Regions from separate parts of the Limnohabitans sp. INBF002 genome, predicted to be linked through region 1. Evidence: riboswitches for the same ligand, from Rfam matches in the RefSeq annotation. Region 1 holds a riboswitch; the other holds the start of a gene.
The links. Region 1 has a riboswitch for S-adenosylhomocysteine ahead of metH (methionine synthase). Riboswitches for the same ligand answer to the same signal wherever they lie in the genome.
Positions count from the first base shown of each region.

Region 2: another riboswitch for S-adenosylhomocysteine. It lies ahead of ahcY (adenosylhomocysteinase); the one in region 1 lies ahead of metH (methionine synthase).

Region 1 covers NZ_AP027055.1:45,294-55,168, forward strand. The annotation lists gene recQ (DNA helicase RecQ) at 1-216, opposite strand, end outside; gene QMG15_RS00180 (homocysteine S-methyltransferase family protein) at 327-1,370, shown strand; gene QMG15_RS00185 (hypothetical protein) at 1,497-1,739, shown strand; gene QMG15_RS00190 (DUF4377 domain-containing protein) at 1,756-2,280, opposite strand; S-adenosyl-L-homocysteine riboswitch at 2,450-2,544, shown strand; gene metH (methionine synthase) at 2,570-5,317, shown strand; gene QMG15_RS00200 (MFS transporter) at 5,358-6,557, opposite strand; gene QMG15_RS00205 (DUF692 family multinuclear iron-containing protein) at 6,734-7,459, shown strand; gene QMG15_RS00210 (putative DNA-binding domain-containing protein) at 7,453-8,190, shown strand; gene QMG15_RS00215 (YifB family Mg chelatase-like AAA ATPase) at 8,197-9,768, opposite strand.
Region 2 covers NZ_AP027055.1:2,284,029-2,293,903, reverse strand. The annotation lists gene QMG15_RS11540 (peptide chain release factor 3) at 98-1,729, opposite strand; S-adenosyl-L-homocysteine riboswitch at 1,837-1,921, shown strand; gene ahcY (adenosylhomocysteinase) at 2,010-3,443, shown strand; gene QMG15_RS11530 (TlyA family RNA methyltransferase) at 3,462-4,217, shown strand; gene metF (methylenetetrahydrofolate reductase [NAD(P)H]) at 4,240-5,079, shown strand; gene rlmJ (23S rRNA (adenine(2030)-N(6))-methyltransferase RlmJ) at 5,140-6,018, opposite strand; gene rplM (50S ribosomal protein L13) at 6,229-6,657, shown strand; gene rpsI (30S ribosomal protein S9) at 6,667-7,059, shown strand; gene erpA (iron-sulfur cluster insertion protein ErpA) at 7,218-7,583, shown strand; gene QMG15_RS11500 (anhydro-N-acetylmuramic acid kinase) at 7,602-8,729, opposite strand; gene QMG15_RS11495 (M23 family metallopeptidase) at 8,730-9,875, opposite strand, start outside.

The DNA of each region.
Region 1 (9,875 bases):
GAGCGGCGACACCACGATGGTGATGCCGTGCCCCGCACGCTGGCGGGCAATGGCCGGAATTTGGTAACAGAGCGATTTCCCGCCGCCCGTGGGCATGAGCACCAACGCATCGCCGCCGCCGCACACGTGGTTGACGATGGCTTCTTGGGGGCCGCGAAAGGCGCCGTAGCCAAAGACTTCGCGCAAGATGTCTTGCGGATTCACAGGCGTGGACACGGCAGCTTTCGGCGTGCGCTGACCAAGCTGGTAAGGCGGTCAGAGGGGGTGTGAGTGGGGATCAACGAGGGCATGAGCCGGCTATTGTCCCTGCTTCTTACAATGGCGGGATGACCCAAGCCTACACACGCGCAAAAGAATTACCCGCCATCTTGGCCAAACGCATCGCCATCCTCGACGGCGCGATGGGCACCATGATTCAGCGCTTCAAGTTGACCGAAGAGCAATACCGCGGTGATCGATTCAAAGACTTCCACAAAGACGTGAAGGGCAACAACGAATTGCTCAGCCTCACCCGCCCCGATGTGATTCGCGACATTCACGAACGTTACTTGGCGGCTGGCGCCGACCTGATCGAGACCAACACCTTTGGCGCCACCACCATCGCCCAAGCTGACTACGACATGGCCGATTTGGCCTACGAGATGAACCTGGCCTCGGCCCGCATTGCCCGCGAAGCCTGCGACAAATACAGCACGCCCGACAAACCCCGCTTCGTGGCGGGCGCCGTGGGCCCCACGCCCAAAACTGCCAGCATCAGCCCCGATGTGAACGACGCGGGCGCACGCAATGTCAACTTTGAAGAGTTACGCGCCGCGTATTACGACCAAGTCAAAGCCTTGGTCGAAGGCGGCTCGGATGTGTTGTTGGTGGAAACCATTTTTGACACGCTCAACGCCAAAGCCGCGCTGTTTGCGATTGAAGAATTCTTTGAAGCCTCGGGCGAGCGCTTGCCGCTCATCATCAGCGGCACGGTGACCGATGCTTCGGGCCGCATTTTGAGCGGCCAAACCGTGACCGCGTTTTGGCACAGCGTGCGCCACGCGCAGCCGCTGGCCATTGGCCTGAACTGCGCCTTGGGTGCCACGCTGATGCGCCCCTACATTCAAGAGCTCAACAAAGTCGCGGGCGACACCTTCATCAGCTGCTACCCCAACGCCGGCTTGCCCAACCCCATGAGCGACACCGGCTTTGACGAAACGCCCGATGTGACCAGCCGCTTGCTGCACGAGTTTGCCGCCGAAGGTTTGGTGAACATCGTGGGCGGCTGCTGCGGCACCACGCCCGAGCACATCGCGGCCATTGGCAATGCGGTGGCCGACCAAAAAGCACGTGCCTTGAGCGCGGGACCGTTTTATCGCGAAGCAGCCTAAGTATTTAATCGTTCTTCAAAACGAAATCTTTTGGGCTGAAAGTAAATAAGGGTATACGCCAATAAGCGGATTTACAGGGCGGCATTTGATTTCGAGAATGGCGGTAATCGTTCAACGTTACCGTTCATGTCTACAGAAATTTCAATCACCCCTCCTGCCGATGTTCACCTGCAGAGCCGCATCGACTCTGTGCTGGCGATTTACAAAGAGCATGGCCACGTCAACCGCACCCTGATTTCTGAAAAATTAGCCCTGACCAAGCTGCAAGCCAGCCAGTTGCTGCGCGAGTTCTTAAGCGCACATGCGCCCGTGGTGGAGTGGGACAACTACCGCAGCACTTACTTGATGACGCGGCCACGTCGCGCGTGACACCTTCATCAGCGGCTCAATAGACTTTGAGTTCTCGCAAGTAACGCAGACGCTCTAACGTGGGACTGCGCGACAACTCGCGCACCAGCTCATAGCGTGTGTCGGCCATGTCGGCGGGTGGGTTGGGAATGGGCGTCACGCGCACCAACAAGGTGTAGCGCACGCCCGGCTTGAAGGTGAAGCCTTCAATGCGGTTGTAAAACTTAGACCACGTTGGCGCATCGCCCTCTTGCACTTGCAAACAGCGCATGGGCGCGGCCCCCATGCACGCCACATCTTCGGCGGCCACGGTGAGCGTGATTTCTTTGGACTGCGCGGTGGGCGGGGTGGCCGGACACGCACCGTTAGACACCCAAGTTCCCCCTTGGCTCAGCATCACGCAACGGGTGGGGAACGTTTTCGTTTCCTGCCCCAATTGCCCGCAAACAGGCGCGTACTCGCGGGTGCAGATTTGGGGCGGTGTATGGGTTTGGTCTTGGCCTTGGGCCTGTGCTTGCGTCGAGATGACGAGAAGCGATGCGAGCAATAAGCGTGTGAACATGGGGTGCGCTTTTTAGGTGATCAGGCCTTATTAACGTTTGGGTCGGATGTACGGTGTACAAAATGATTAAAAACAGAACGTTGTTCTGCTTGTGTCTAAAAGTAACAGAGAAAAGCTCATCTGTTTAGGCATGGCGCATGCGGGTTGCGCGACCCGTTAAAATATCGCCTTCCTCAAGGAGCGTTGCAGCTTCACCCGTCCTTTCAGGACTTGCGCGTGAAGTCAGGCTTGGGGCCGAATCTTTTGCAACGACGCTCACCTGTTTTGTTAGCCCCAGGTGAGTACCCCCATGAATTCCACTGCAGTTCCCCCCATGAAGCTGTCTGGCCTTGAGCCAGTCTCCATCGGCGAGGGCAGTTTGTTTGTCAACGTTGGCGAGCGTACCAACGTCACTGGCTCCAAAGCCTTTGCGCGCATGATTTTGAACGGCGAGTACGAGCAAGCCTTGGCCGTCGCGCGTCAGCAAGTGGAAAACGGCGCACAAGTGATTGACGTCAACATGGACGAAGCCATGTTGGACAGCCAAGCCGCGATGGTACGTTTCTTGAACCTCATGGCGGGCGAGCCCGACATTGCACGCGTGCCGGTGATGGTGGACTCATCGAAGTGGTCGGTCATCGAAGCGGGCCTGCGTTGTATTCAAGGCAAGGGCATCGTCAACTCCATCAGCATGAAAGAAGGCTTGGACGAGTTCAAGCGCCAAGCCAAGCTGGTCAAGCGTTACGGCGCGGCAGCGGTGGTGATGGCGTTTGACGAAAAAGGCCAAGCCGACACCTACGCCCGCAAGATTGAAATTTGCGAACGCGCTTACCGCGTGTTGGTAGACGAGGTGGGCTTTCCACCCGAAGACATCATCTTCGACCCCAACATCTTTGCCATTGCCACCGGCATTGAAGAGCACGATAACTATGCGGTGGACTTCATCAACGCCACGCGTTGGATCAAGCAAAACCTGCCCGGCGCGAAGGTGAGTGGCGGTGTGTCGAACGTGAGCTTTTCATTCCGTGGCAACGACCCCGTGCGCGAAGCCATCCACACCGTGTTTCTGTACCACGCCATTCAAGCGGGCATGGACATGGGGATCGTCAACGCCGGCATGGTGGGCGTGTATGACGACCTCGAAGCCACGCTGCGCGAGCGCGTGGAAGACGTGGTGTTGAACCGCGTCCCCCAATACAAAGAAGGCGAAGCGCACCTCACGCCAGGCGAGCGCCTGATTGAAGTGGCCGAGAGCGCCAAAGGCGCAGCCAAAGACGACAGCCAAAAGTTGGCTTGGCGCGGCACTGCCGAGGCCCCTGTGACGGTGGCGCATCGTTTGAGCCACGCACTGGTGCACGGCATCACCGACTTCATCACCGTTGACACCGAAGAGGCGTATCGCGACATTTTGGCCAAGGGCGGTCGCCCGCTGCACGTCATCGAAGGTCCGTTGATGGACGGCATGAACGTGGTGGGTGATTTGTTTGGCCAAGGCAAGATGTTCTTGCCGCAAGTGGTCAAGTCGGCCCGCGTGATGAAGCAAGCGGTGGCGCACTTGGTGCCCTACATTGAAGAAGAGAAACGCTTGCAAGCCGAAGCGGGCCAAGACGTGAAAGCCAAGGGCAAGATGGTCATCGCCACGGTCAAGGGCGACGTGCATGACATTGGCAAAAATATCGTCACCGTGGTTTTGCAGTGCAACAACTACGAAGTGGTGAACATGGGCGTGATGGTGCCCTGCCATGAAATTTTGGCCAAGGCCAAAGAAGAGGGCGCAGACATCATCGGCTTGTCCGGCCTCATCACGCCGTCGCTGGAAGAAATGCAATACGTGGCCAGCGAGATGGAGAAAGACCCGTATTTCCGCAACCGCCAAATGCCATTGCTGATTGGCGGTGCGACCTGCAGCCGCGTGCACACCGCCGTGAAGATTGCCCCCAACTACAGCGGCCCCGTGGTCTACGTGCCCGATGCCTCACGCAGCGTGAGCGTGGCACAAGGTTTGTTGTCAGACCAAGCGGCCAAATACATTGCCGAGTTGAATGCCGACTATGCCCAGGTGCGCGAGCAACACGCCAACAAAAAACAAACGCCGTTGGTCACCTTGGCCCAAGCGCGTGCCAATGCCACGCCCGTGAGCTTTGACAATTACAAGCCCGCGAAACCCAAGTTCATTGGCCGCCGCGTCTTCAAAAACTTTGACCTCGCTGAGCTAGAAAAATACATCGACTGGGCACCGTTCTTCCAAACTTGGGATTTGGCCGGTCCATTCCCTGCCATCTTGGAAGATGCCGTGGTGGGCGTGGAAGCCAAGAAGGTGTTCGCCGATGGCCAAGCGATGCTGAAAAAAATCATCGCCAACCGCTGGCTCACCGCCAACGCGGTGGTGGGCTTGTACCCCGCGCAGCGCGTGGGCGACGACATCGTTTTGTACGCCGACGAAACCCGTCAGCAGCAGGTGATGACATGGCACGGCTTGCGCCAACAAACGGTCAAGCCCAACAACAACCCCAACCGTTGTTTGTCTGACTTTGTGGCCGACCAAACCCAAGCGGCTGACTATGTTGGCTTGTTTGCTGTAACTGCAGGACTAGGCGCAGAGAAGCAAGAAAAGCGCTTCATTGACGCGCACGACGACTACTCAGCCATTTTGTTCAAAGCCTTGGCCGACCGCTTGGCCGAAGCTTTTGCCGAGTGCATGCACCACCGCGTGCGTACCGATTTGTGGGGCTACGCGGCAGACGAGGCGTTGAGTAACCAAGACCTCATCAAAGAAAAATACCAAGGCATTCGTCCTGCACCCGGCTACCCAGCCTGCCCTGACCACAGCGCCAAACAAGACATGTTCCGTGTCTTGCAGTGCGAAGAAATCGACATGGGTTTGACCAGCAGCTTGGCCATGACGCCCGCCGCCAGCGTGAGCGGGTTTTACTTGGCCCACCCCGAAGCCAAGTATTTCAACGTGGGCCGTATTGGCGACGACCAAGTGCAAGACTTGGCGCAACGCCAAGGCGTGGCGGTGAAAGACTTAGAGCGTTTGCTGGCGCCTAATTTGTAAACGCGTGGTTTGCATGAAAGCCCGCTGAATACGGGCTTTTTTACTTGTCAAAGGCGATGGTTTTTTGCGCGGACCACAAAGCCGCCACGCCCACCACGCTGGCAACCAACATCAACCACAGCCCCGCCGTGTAGCCCGTCTCGGCAGACCACAGCAGCCCCATGAGCCACGGCGCTGCGGCGCGCGCCAGTGCCATGGGCAATCCCAGCAAACCGTTCAAACTGCCCATGTGTTCGCGGCTCACGTATTGCGCCATCACCGTGCCTTTGACGATGGTGAGCATGCCGTTGCCCAAACCGTAGAACACCACAAACACCGCGCCCCACATGCCGTGGCCAGCGCTGATGAGCAGCATCAAAAACCCGAGAGGAATCAGCACCGTCACCCAGCGGTTGGCGGCGTGCACATTCACGCGGTGCTCGGTCAGGTACAAACCCAAGCGGCCTATCACCTGCAACACGCCAATGCTGGCGGGTACGGCAATGGCCCATGACGCATCCATGCCCGCTTCGCGCAACAGGCTCACCATGTGTGCGGGCAGCGCAGACGTCACGCCCATGAGCAACACCACAAACACCGCCAATTGCCAAAACGTGGGCTGGCGCAAGTAGCCGGCGAGTGTGTCGCTATCCGTGTGCGCACTGGCAAGCACAGCACGCTGCGGCGCATTGCGCAGCAGCATCCAGTGAACGGGCACACACACCAGCACGTGTATGGCGCCCAGCACACACAGCGCATCGCGCCAGCCGAAGGCGTCGATCAACCACGCCACCAACGGCATGAACACCGTGCTGGCCAAACCACCCAAAAATGTGAGCGTGATGATGGCGCGTCTGAAATGGTTAGGAAAGCGCCGCGTCAACACCGCAAAAGCCGGTGGGTACAAGGTGCCCGCCAAGCCCACGCCCAGCAACGTCCACACCGCATAAAACTCGGTGGGTGTGTGAATGCGGCTGTGCAGAAAAAAAGCCAACCCCACCAGCAGCGAGCCGCCTGTCATCACCGCGCGTTCGTGACCGCGGTCAATCCAACGACCCACGGGGAACGCCAGCACGCCCTCGGCCAACAGCATCAAACTAAAGCCCAGCGACGACTCGGCGCGGCTCATGCCCAAGGCTTGTTCCAACGGCACCATGAACAAGGCGAAACCGTAAAACACACTGCCCCAAGCGATGAGTTGCAGCGCGGACAGCGCCCAAACGAAGCGGGCATCGTGACGGGAAAAATGGGAACGAGGCATGAGCGCTGATCATACGAAGCCTGAAACATCCAATCTGACGCTTGTGTGATTTGTGAGAGTTTGGGGCCGAAGTTAAAAAGAAGTTAATTTGCAAATTCGTTTCGTCATGTTCCGCCAATCGGTGTCGAAGTAGTCGCCTGAGGCCAAGTGTTGGCCCATGGATAGGACGGTACTTTATGAAACATCACATCTTGCACGGGGCAGGCTTGGCCTTGCGCCCCGCGCTGCTGGCGCCGCTGAAAAAATGCGCACCAGACGCGTTGCAGTTTTTAGAACTCACACCGCCCGACTGGGTGGGGGTGGGCGGTCGCGTTGGCCAAGATTTGCAACAGCTGACCCAACGCTACCCCAGTGTGTGTTTGAGCCAAAGCCTGTCCTTGGGTGGCCCGAGCGCATTGGACCCAGACGTGCTGCGCGACTTGCGTGTCTTCATGGCCACACACAACGTCCAAGTGTTTTCAGAAGCCCTCGCGTGGAGCGCTGACGATGCCCCCTTGTTCATCAACCTGCCGATTCCCAGCACGCAAGCGGCGGTGGCTTGGACGGTGGCGCGCATTGCCCAAGTGCAAGAGGCCTTGGGTTTGCGCATCGGTATTCGCAACGTGGCGCATCACATGAAGCCACTGCAAGTGGAGATGAACGAGGCGCAATTCATCAGCGCCGTGGTGCGTGCGTCGGGCTGCAGCTTGCATTTGGATTTACATGCGTTGGCCGCCAACGCCTTGCGGTTCAGTTTTGACGCCCATGCGTTCTTAAAAGAACTGCCATTGGCAAGCGTGGACTATGTGCGTGTCGGCAGCGAGTCTCCGTTGTTGGCGGATGTGCTTGCGCACACACACCGCCGCGTGGCCCGCTGCGTTGACGATGTGAAGCAGCTGGATTTGGAGGCCGTGGCATGTTGAACGATTTCCGCCAATGCCAATTTGCACTGGCCCGCCACTTGCGCGACCCGGTGTGCGTGCCTGCTCCTGAGGGAGTAGCTGCTGCGGATGTCACAGCATGCACGCAAGCGATGGTGACGCATTTGTGCGAGGTGCTTGACCCAGCGTTTCCGGTGACGCGCGCTTTGTTGGGTGAGCGGGTGTGGGCACACGCCGTGCGCGCATTCCTCAAAAATGCCCCCAGCCATGCGCCTTGGCCCAACGCCGTGCAACGTGCCTTTGTGGACCATGTGTGTGAAAGCCCAGAGATGCAAAGCCTGCAAGCTTGGCTGCACGACCTGGCCCACTTTGATTGGTTGCAAAGTGCCGTGATGGCGGCGCCCGTTGATTGGCCTGCGTTTGACGCACAGGGCGATGTGATGCAGCACCCCGTGGTGCTCAACCCCACCCATGTCGAGGCTGCGTACGCCTGGCCTGTGCGTGGCATAGACACCAAACACAAACCCGAGGGCATGGAAAGCACCCATGTGTCGATGTTGCGCGATACGAATGAGGCCTTGCATGTGTTGTCGAGCAGCGTGTTTCGTGGGCAGCTGTTGGACCTTCTGCGCGAAGGACAAACGGGCGAACAAGCGCTGAGGGTGTTGGCCCAATGGCTGTCGCACCCCGAGCCCGCCGTTTTTGTGCGTGAAGGGGCGCACGTCATGGCGCAGTTGCAACGCGAGGGCGTGGTGCTGGGCACCCGCGTGTGATGCCTGTCAGTGGTTGACCAACACGCGCCGGTATTGCAGTGCTTCGGCCACATGCGCCACTTGCACGGATGTGCTGTCGGCCAAGTCGGCAATCGTGCGCGCCACGCGCAGTGCACGGTGTGTGCTGCGGCTAGACCAGCCAAGCTTGCTGGCAGCGTTTTGTAAAAACGTGGCCGCTGCTGCATCGAGGTGCATGTGCGTTTCCAAGGCTTGGCCTTGCAAACCGTGGTTGGGGGCGCCTTGTCGCACCAGTGCTTTGGCGTGCGCGACCAAACAACGCGCACGAACGGTGGCTGTGGATTCACCCGTCCCGCTTTGCATCAACACCTCGGTGGCCAACGTGGGCACTTCCACCTGCAAGTCGATGCGGTCTAGCAATGGGCCGCTGAGCTTGCCTTGGTAACGCGCCACTTGGTCGGGCGTGCATCGGCAAGCCTTGAGGGGCGAGCCCAAGTAGCCGCAAGGGCAGGGGTTCATGGCCGAGATGAGTTGAAAACGCGCCGGAAATTTGGCCTGTGTGGCCGCGCGTGAAATGGTGATGTGGCCGTTCTCCAGCGGTTCACGCAACGCTTCGAGTGCGCTGCGTTTGACTTCGGCCAACTCATCCAGAAACAACACGCCGTTGTGTGCCAAAGAAATTTCCCCCGGTCTAGGCGGTGTGCCGCCACCCACCAAGGCCACCGAGGTGGCCGTGTGGTGCGGGCTGCGCGTAGGGCGCTGCATCCACTGGTTCAACTCAAAACGACCGGCTAGGCTGGCAATCGCAGCGCTTTCCAAGGCCTCGTCCAACGTCATGTCGGGCAGCAAGGCCGCAAAGCGTTGCGCCAGCATGGACTTGCCTGTGCCGGGCGGTCCTACTAATAGAAGAGAGTGCCCACCCGCTGCTGCAATCTCTAGGGCGCGTCGCGGGCCTGCTTGGCCCTTCACGTCGGCAAGGTCCGGGTGGTGAGCGGCGGCGGGTGCGCTGAAGGTGGGCGTCTCAATGCGCGACCATCCTTCGGTCGTGTGTACCGGGTGCGTCGTGGCCTCTTCGCGTTGCGCGACCAAGCCTTTCACCTCGGGTTTGGCAAAGTGCGCCACCACATCGCTCAAATGTTGGGCGCGGTACACCTCGGCGGTGGGCACGAGTGCGGCCTCTTCTGCGCTGCCGGGCGGCAACACCAACCGCGTGCGCACCCCCGCACTGCGCAGGGCCAGCCCCATGGCGAGTGCGCCGCGCACGGGACGCAGCTCGCCCGACAAAGACAACTCGCCCGCAAACTCATGCAAAGCCAATGCGGCCTCGTCGAGCTGACCATTCGCCGCCAAGATGCCCAAAGCAATCGGCAAGTCAAAACGGCCAGAGTCTTTGGGCAAGTCGGCGGGCGCGAGGTTCACCGTGATGCGTTTGTTCGTTGGGAAATCCAAGCCTGCGTTTTGAATGGCGCAGCGCACGCGTTCGCGCGCTTCTTTAACTTCGGTATCCGCCAGTCCCACCAAGGTGAAGCTGGGCAGGCCATTGGCCAAATGCACCTCAACGGTCACGGCCGGTGCTTGCAAACCCAAGAGTGCGCGGCTGTGAATTAACGCGAGCGTCATAAATCTTCTCTTTTTGAGTTTTCATCCCCATAGCGGGGCATGTAAGACAAAGTGATGCACCAACTGTGTGCATCAAAATGGATGAGTAGCCAGACTACTGCATCACT
Region 2 (9,875 bases), 360 kb from region 1:
GAGGCTCAGTGGTGTTGCCCGTAGCGACATTCTGAGCGCAGCGAAGAGGAGCCTAGGGCAATGCCACTGAGCCTCTCTTCACTACAAAAGCAACAACTCAACCCGCAGTAGACAAAGCCAACCCAGCGTGCTCACGCAAAGGATGGAAATGAATCTTAGGAAAGCGTTCCTGCGCCAGTCGCACGTCATAAGGCGACGTGCATAAATACGCCAACGTATTGGCCGCATCCAACGCCATGCGCTGTGGATAGGCATAGGTGAACTCACGCAGCTCAGCTGGTGTGTCCGCCGTGATCCAGCGCGCACCCGTGTACTGACAGCTTTCTAGCTTCACATCGCAGTCGTACTCGGCTTTCAAGCGGTGTTGCACCACTTCAAACTGCAATTGGCCCACAGCGCCCAGCAGCATGGCGCCGCCAGCCTCGGGCTTGAATACCTGAATCGCGCCTTCTTCACCCAGCTGGTCCAAGCCCTGTTGCAGTTGCTTGGTGCGCAATGGGTTTTTCAAAATCACCGTCATGAACAACTCGGGCGCGAAGAATGGCAGGCCGGTGAATTGCAAGGCCGGTCCATCGGTGATGGTGTCGCCCAGCTGCACGCCGCCGTGGGTGGTGAAACCGATGATGTCGCCGGCATAGGCTTCTTCCACCGCTTCGCGGCGTTGCGACATGAAGGTCACCACGCTGGTGGGGCGCAGTTCTTTGGCGGTGCGTTGCACCTTCAGCTTCATGCCAGGGGTGAACTTGCCCGAGGCCACGCGCACAAAGGCAATGCGGTCGCGGTGGTTGGCGTCCATGTTGGCTTGCACCTTGAACACCACGCCTGCGAAGCCTTCATCTTCGGGCTGAATGGTTTTCTCAATGGCTTGCTTGTTGACGACAAGATGGCTCAAGCGTGGGCGAGGGGAGGGGGCGAGGTCGACCAAGGCGTCGAGCACTTCCATCACACCAAAGTTGTTCACGCCCGAGCCAAAGAACACGGGGGTTTGTTTGCCAGCCAAGAACGCTTCTTTGTCGAACTTTGGCGAGGCGCCCGTAGCCAGCTCCATGCTTTCCATGGCGGAGGCCCATTCCAAACCAAAGCGCTCGGCGAGTTTGTCTTGTTCGGTCAGCGGGTGGGTTTCAAAGTCTTGGGGCAAGCGTTCGGAGCCGGAGTCAAACACGGTCATGGCTTGCGTGCGCAAGTTGATGATGCCGCCAAACAGCTTGCCTTGGCCCACAGGCCAGGTCATGGGCACGCAGGGCATGCCGAGTTCGCGTTCGACTTCGTCGAGGATGTCGAGGGGGTCGCGCACTTCGCGGTCCATCTTGTTCACAAACGTGATGATGGGCGTGTCGCGCTGACGGCACACCTCAATCAGGCGTCGTGTTTGTGCTTCCACACCGTTGGCCGCATCAATCACCATCAAGGCCGAGTCCACGGCGGTGAGCACGCGGTAGGTGTCTTCCGAGAAGTCTTTGTGGCCAGGGGTGTCGAGCAGGTTGATGACGTGGTCGCGGTACAGCATCTGCATGACCGACGAGGCCACCGAAATGCCGCGTTGCTTCTCAATCTCCATCCAGTCCGAGGTGGCGTGGCGGCTGGCTTTGCGGCCTTTGACGGCGCCCGCAATTTGAATCGCGCCCGAGAACAGCAACAGCTTTTCGGTCAGCGTGGTTTTACCCGCGTCAGGGTGAGAAATGATGGCAAAGGTGCGGCGACGGCGCACTTCGTTCAGAAAGGAGCTCATGGGGTCACTATAAAAAGGGAGTGCCTAAAAATGGCAAATCAAGGCGGGAATCATAGCGCTGGGTCCGTGGTGAAGCAGGGGTTTTAGAAGTTCGTTTAAAATCTTGGCTATCCGAGGAGCGCTGCAGCCTGCGGACCTGCAACAGGTCTATTCATCAGGCGAGGCTCGGGTTTCCAACCGCGCTCACCCACTGTCAACGTGAGGTGAGCACCTCGTGAATCTTCATGAATGCTTGTCGCGCCCTGACATTGGTTTGACCCACTGTTTGGAGTATTTATTCATGAACGCTGTTCTTAAAACCAACGCCGCCGCCGATTACATCGTGGCCGACATGTCTTTGGCCGCTTGGGGCCGCAAAGAAATCAAAGTTGCCGAAACCGAAATGCCCGGTTTGATGGCCATCCGCGAAGAGTTCGCCAAAGCGCAGCCTTTGAAAGGCGCTCGCGTGACCGGCTCTTTGCACATGACCATTCAAACGGCTGTGCTGATCGAAACCTTGAAGTCTTTGGGCGCTGACGTGCGTTGGGCTTCTTGCAACATCTTCTCAACCCAAGACCACGCTGCTGCTGCGATTGCCGAAGCGGGCATTCCTGTGTTCGCCACCAAAGGCGAAACCTTGGCTGAGTACTGGGACTACACCCACCGCATTTTTGAATTCGGCGCCAAAGGTGCTGAAGGCGAAGGCCCCAACATGATCTTGGACGACGGCGGTGATGCCACGTTGTTGATGCACTTGGGCAAGCGCGCTGAAACCGATGCGTCTTTGATCGCCAACCCCACCAGCGAAGAAGAAACTTGTTTGTTCAACGCCATCAAAGCCAAATTGGCTGTGGACCCCACTTGGTACAGCCGCAAAGGTGCGCACATCATCGGCGTGACCGAAGAGACCACCACTGGCGTGTTGCGCTTGAACGAAATGGCCGCCAAAGGCAGCTTGATGTTCCGCGCCATCAACGTGAACGACTCAGTGACCAAGAGCAAGTTTGACAACCTGTACGGCTGCCGCGAATCTTTGGTGGACTCCATCAAGCGCGCCACCGACGTGATGATCGCTGGCAAAGTGGCTTGCGTGGCTGGCTACGGTGACGTGGGCAAAGGTTCAGCCCAAGCCTTGCGCGCTTTGAGCGCCCAAGTGTGGGTGACCGAGATCGACCCGATCAACGCCTTGCAAGCTGCCATGGAAGGCTACAAAGTGGTCACCATGGAATACGCCGCTGACAAGTGCGACATCTTCGTGTCGGCCACCGGCAACAAGAACGTGATCCGCTACGAGCACATGGCCGCGATGAAAGACGAAGCCATCGTGTGCAACATCGGTCACTTCGACAACGAAATCGATGTGGCTTCGTTGGAGAAGTGCAAGTGGGACGAGATCAAGCCTCAAGTCGACCACGTCATCTTCCCTGATGGCAAGAAGATCACTTTGTTGGCCAAAGGCCGCTTGGTGAACTTGGGTTGCGCCACTGGCCACCCCAGCTTTGTGATGAGCTCCAGCTTTGCGAACCAAACGATCGCTCAGATCGAGTTGTTCACCAAGCAAGACCAATACGAAGCGGGCAAGGTCTATGTGTTGCCTAAGCACCTCGACGAAAAAGTGGCACGTTTGCACCTCAAGAAAGTTGGCGCACAGCTGACCGAATTGACCGACGAGCAAGCGGCTTACATCGGCGTGTCTAAGAACGGCCCCTACAAAGCCGACACTTACCGCTACTAAGCACTTCGCACTTCACGGATGCGTGCCGACCAGCTACTTCTCGAACGTGGTTTAGCCGCTTCGCGCTCTCAAGCGCAGCGGTTGATAGCCTCGGGCGTCGAGTGGCGGTTGGGCACCAAGCCGTGGCAACGCGTTTCCAAAAATGGTGACGAGCTGCCACTGCCCTGTGAAGTGCGTTTGCTGGACACCGCCGAGGCGCGCTATGTGTCTCGCGGTGGTTTAAAGCTCGAAGGTGCGTTGCACAGCAGCGGCTTGTCAGCCCAAGGTTTGCGCTGCCTCGATGTGGGGCAAAGCACCGGTGGCTTCACCGATTGCTTGTTGCAGCAAGGTGCTGCGCAAGTGGTGGGGCTGGATGTGGGGCATGGCCAGTTGCATCCTCGTTTGCGCGACGATGCGCGTGTGGTGTGTGTGGAACGCATCAACGCCCGCGAGTTAGAAGTGAACGATGCGCGTGTGCCCGATGTGGCCCTAGGATTTGATTTGGTGGTGGGTGATTTGTCTTTCATCTCACTCACCTTGGTATTACCCGCGTTGCTGCCTTTGCTGAAAAAGGGCGGCGCGCTGCTGATGTTGGTCAAACCGCAGTTTGAACTGCAGCCCAGCGACATTGGCAAAGGTGGCTTGGTCAAGGACGAAGCCAGCTATGTGCAGGTCGAGGCGCGATTGCGCGAGGCTTGCGCAGCATTGAATTTAGAAGTGTTGGGCTATTGGCCCAGCGCCATTGCCGGTGGCGATGGCAACAAGGAATTTTGGATTGGTGCGCGTCGTGCATGACGCGCCAACACGTGAGACAGATATGAACGCGAACAACAGCTTGAGCATTGAGTTTTTTCCACCTAAAACGCCAGAGGGTGCAGAGAAGTTGCGCGCGGTGCGTCAGGCCCTGTACCCGCTCCAACCGCAGTTTTGTTCGGTCACCTATGGCGCAGGTGGTTCGACCCAAGCGGGCACGATTTCTACCTTGAAAGAAATCTTGAGCGAAGGCGTGCCTGCCGCCTCGCACTTCTCGTGCATTGGTGCCACGCGCGACAGTGTGCGTCAGCAATTGGCCGAGTTCAAAGCCATGGGCGTGAAGCGCTTGGTGGCCTTGCGTGGCGACTTGCCCAGCGGCTATGGCGCAGGTGGTGAGTTTCACTACGCCAGCGATTTGGTGGCTTTTATTCGCGCAGAGACGGGTGACGATTTCGGTATTGAAGTGGCCGCTTATCCAGAGATTCATCCGCAAGCCAAATCAGCCGAGGCTGATTTGCAAGCCTTTGCCACCAAAGTAAAGGCGGGCGCAGACTCGGCCATCACACAGTACTTTTACAACAGCGATGCGTATTTCCGTTTTGTGGAAGATGCCGATAAGCTTGGTGTGCACATCCCCGTGGTGCCCGGCATCATGCCCATCACCAGCTCGTCGCAGTTGTTGCGCTTCTCCGATGCCTGTGGTGCTGAGATTCCACGTTGGATTCGTTTGCGTTTGCTTGGGTTTGGGGATGACCTCGCGTCCATCAAAGCCTTTGGCTTGGATGTGGTGACTGATTTGTGTGACCAGTTACGTGCAGGTGGTGCGCCAGGTTTGCATTTCTACAGCATGAATCAAAGCGTCCCAACGTTGGCGATCTGCAAAAACTTAGGCCTTGGTGTCTAAGGGATTGTCCAAGTAAAAGGCCTCGCATTGCGAGGCCTTTTTTATGCGCGTGCAAGCAGCTTAGCCACCCGACTCCACCACCCAGCCCCGACCGGGGCCGCGTGCCAAGGCTTCTTCCACCACGGGTAGCGCTTCGTTCAACAAAGGCTTCAATGTGAAGGGCGGGTTGACGATGAACATGCCGCTGGCGCTTAAGCCCGCGTCATTGCCCCCCGTTTTGCGGCCGATGGCCAAGGTGGCATGCAGCCATGGCTTTTTGGCTTGGCTGCACAGGCCTTTGAGCTTGCGTGGCAAGTCGTGCGCTTCAGGGCGCGGCACGATGGGGTACCACACGATGTAGGTGCCGGTGGCAAAGCGCTTCAAGCTGTCTTGAATGCAATCGATCACGCGGTAGTAGTCGTTCTTGATTTCGTAGCTGGGGTCAATCAGCACGCAGGTGCGGCGTGAGCCGCTGCTAGATACCGGCGGTGGCAGCAAAGCCTTGAGCGATTCAAAGCCATCGGCGCGTGTGACGCTGACCGTGCGGCCCGCTTCGAGCTGCTGAATATTGCCCGCGAGTGATTTGTGGTCAGTCGGATGCAGTTCAAACAGCTTCAAGCGGTCGCGCGCTTCGTGGCGCAGCAGCTTGTGAATGATGAAAGGCGAGCCTGGGTAAATCTTGTGGCTGCCTTTGGCGTTGAAACTGGCCACCATCTCTAGGTAGTCGGTCAAGGCGGCAGGGCCTTTGAGGTTGAGCACCTTCAAAATGCCTTCGGCGGCTTCGCCACTTTTTTCGGCATAGTCGCCGTCCAGGCGGTACAGGCCCGCGCCGGCATGCGTGTCCACAAACTGAATGCCCGCGTCTTTGTGCATCAAATGCTTCAAAGTGGCAATCAAAGTGAGGTGTTTGAGGACGTCGGCGTGGTTTCCGGCGTGAAAAGCGTGGCGATAACTGAACATAACTGGGATGGTAACCCGCCAAATCGCCTTGTTTGGGCCAAATTTGCGCTAAGCGCTTGATTTTGCTTATAATCTTTGGCTATGCAGCGTTCGAGTGGTCCCGCGGCAGAGGCTTTGAAAAAGGCACATCCCACCTAAGAGGTTCTCAACAGAAGAACGCCGACCGTGGAAAAGGACCCTACAAACCAACTCTCCTTTTAGGATTTAACTATGTCTACATTCAGCGCAAAACCCGCTGACGTGGTGCATGAGTGGTTTGTGATTGACGCCACCGATAAGGTGCTCGGACGAGTAGCCAGCGAAGTTGCTCTCCGTTTGCGCGGCAAACACAAAGCCATTTACACACCCCACGTCGATACAGGTGACTTCATCGTCATCATCAACGCTTCCAAGATCAAGGTCACTGGTACCAAGTCTTTGGACAAGGTGTACTACCGTCACTCGGGTTACCCCGGCGGTATCACTGCAACAAATTTCCGCGATCTGCAAGCCAAACACCCTGGCCGCGCGATTGAGAAGGCTGTCAAGGGCATGTTGCCCAAAGGCCCACTCGGTTACGCCATGATCAAAAAGCTCAAGGTGTACGGCGGTGCAGAGCACCCTCACACCGCACAACAGCCTAAAGTGCTGGACATCTAAGGAGCCGAAATGATTGGTGAATGGAACAACGGCACCGGCCGTCGCAAATCAAGCGTCGCTCGCGTGTTTCTGAAAAAGGGCTCCGGCAAAATCACGATCAACGGTAAAGACATCGCCGCATATTTCGGCCGTCAAACCTCGATCATGATTTCGAAGCAACCCTTGATGCTGACCAACAACGGCGAAGCGTTTGACATTCAAGTCAACGTGCACGGCGGTGGTGAGTCTGGCCAAGCTGGTGCAGTGCGTCACGGTATTACCCGCGCTTTGATCGACTACGACGCAGCTTTGAAGCCCGTCCTGTCACAAGCCGGTTACGTGACTCGCGATGCTCGCGAAGTGGAACGTAAAAAGGTTGGCTTGCACTCTGCTCGCCGCCGCAAGCAGTTCAGCAAGCGTTAATCCGCTTTCTGTTTTGCCAAAAGCCGCATGGGTTCGCCCTTGCGGCTTTTTTGTTGTCGGGCGAATGCCCCCATCGGCAATAGCGTTTCTCGGGCCTTGTGCAGTGCTATACCCGAGTAAAGCGATATACTTTTACGCATTGATTCAGGAGTCCTCACATGAGCGCAGTTGCAGAAAACATCCAAACAGAAATGCCATCCCCTTTCGTCTTCACCGACAGCGCAGCTGCCAAGGTGGCGGACTTGATTGCGGAAGAAGGCAACCCTGAATTGAAGTTGCGCGTGTTCGTGCAAGGCGGCGGCTGCTCAGGCTTTCAATACGGTTTCACGTTTGATGAAATCGTGAACGAAGACGACACCACCATCAATAAAAACGGCGTGTCTTTGTTGGTTGACGCGATGAGCTACCAATACTTGGTGGGCGCTGAGATTGACTACAAAGAAGACTTGCAAGGCGCTCAGTTCGTCATCAAGAACCCGAACGCGACATCGACCTGCGGCTGCGGCTCGTCGTTCTCAGCCTGATCGATAGATCCCTAAAGCTCAGGCTTTAAAAATTCCACCCAGTATGCGGGCGCCTTGTGCGCCCGTTACTTTTGGCAAGTTGCCTGGCAGGCCCCGCACGGTTTGACGAGCCAGCCATGCAAAGGCGGCGGCCTCCACTTGTAAAGGCGGCATGCCGCGTTCAGCGGACGACAACACACGCACGCTGGGTAAGCCCGCTTGCAAGCGCTGCATCAGCAAACCATTCAACGCACCACCGCCACACACAATGAGCTCCGACGCCTCTGCCGCATGGCGCCGCACATCGTTCACGCAGGCACGTGCGGTGAACTCCGTCAGAGTGGCTTGCACATCGGCGGGGTTTGCATTGACGTCGCCGCTGAGTTGGTGTGTCAGCCAGGTGGGGTGAAACAAATCGCGTCCCGTGCTTTTTGGGGGCGCTTGGTGCAGAAAAGGTTCGGCCAACATGGCTTGCAGCAAGGGCTCTATCACGCTGCCGCTGGCGCCCCATGCGCCGTTGTTGTCAAAGGCGTCGCCGGTGTGTTGTTGGCACCAATGGTCCAGCAGGGCGTTGCCTGGACCGCAATCAAAGCCCAGCACATCGCCGTTGGCGTGCAACACGCTGAGGTTGGCAATGCCACCGATGTTCAGCACGCCTACTGTTTGGTTGGGTTGACCAAAGATGCCTTGGTGAAACACGGGCACGAGCGGGGCACCTTGACCGCTGGCTGCCACATCGCGGCTGCGGAAATCAGCCACCACATCAATGCCGGTGAGCTCGGCCAAGAGGGCTGGGTTGTTGAGCTGCAGCGTGTAGCCCGTGCCATCAAACGCGCCCGGTTGGTGGCGCACGGTTTGGCCGTGGGCGCCGATGGCGCACACATCGCGGGCGGGTGTTTGTGTGTCACTCAATAACGCTTGCACAGTTTGCGCATACACGCGCACCAAGCCGTTGGCGGCCAATGCCGCACGGTGCAGTTCGTTGTCAGATGGGGTGTTGAGTGCCAGCAGTTCTTGTTTCAATGCTGGCGCAAAGGGCATGGCGTGGTGTGCCAACACCCGTGGTTGCGGGCCGCTGAAGTCTGCCAACACACCGTCCACGCCGTCGAGCGACGTGCCCGACATCAAGCCAATGAAAAGCTGCGGTGATGCTGCAGACGCAGACATTTATTCAGCGCGGCTGATTTGGGTGCTGGCCGCTGCGGTCAAGTCAATCTTGGCCAGGGTGGCGTGGCGTTTGAATTGCTCGCGAGCAGCAGCAGACACTTCCACCGATACGCTTTGGCGTGCCATGGTGATCGGGTCTTTGTGCTGACCATTCACGCGGAATTCAAAGTGCAGGTGTGGGCCTGTGGCCCAGCCTGTGGCGCCGACCAAACCCAGGGTCTGGCCCTGCATGACCGACTGACCGCGTTTGACGTGGATGCGGCTCAAGTGCGCGTACACCGTGGTGTGACCATTGGCGTGCTTGACCATCACCACATTGCCAAAGCCGCCTTGCGTGCCGGCCACGTCCACAATGCCTTGGCCTACGCTGCGCACGGCGGTGCCAGTGGGCGCTGCGTAATCGACGCCGAGGTGGGCGCGCCAAGTTTGCAAGATGGGATGAAAACGCATCTTGAAGCCACTGGTCATGCGCGAGAACGCGAGGGGCGATGCCAAGTAGGCGCGTCGCAGGCTGATGCCGTCGGCGTTGTAGTAGCCGCCTTCTTTGGCATTGGCTTCTTGGAACCAAAACGCTTGGTGTGTTTTGCCGTTGTTCACAAATTCTGCAGACAACACGCGGCCTGTGCGCAGCACCTCGCCATCGGCTTCCAGCGATTCGTACACCACGGCGAAGCGGTCGCCTTTGCGCAGAGCGCGGTGAAAGTCGATGTCGCCAGCAAAGATGTCAGCCAACTGGCTGGCCACGCTGTCGGGAATATTTGCATCATCCGTGGCTGCAAAGAGTGAGCTTTGAATCGTGCCGTTGCCCATGCGTGTGCCGACGTTCAGGCGTGCGGTTTCTTCGCGCGCCACAAAACCTTCGGCGTTGCGCTCCATGATCCAACGGGTGAAGTTTTCCCCGTCGTCATTGGCCCAGCGTGCGGTCAAGCGGGTGAGGCGGTGCTCGGCATCGCCTTCCACGCTCACCATGCGTCCGGCGCGACCCATGAGCTGTTGGCGTGCTGTCCGTGCGTTGCGCAGGTAAGCCGCGGCCTCTGGGTCACTCAGGCCGAGGCGTGAGAGCAAACTGTCGGCCGTGTCGCTTGAGCGCGTCAGGTCTGAGCGGAACAGTTGCAAGGGCTTGTCAGCCCATAAATTAGGAAACGT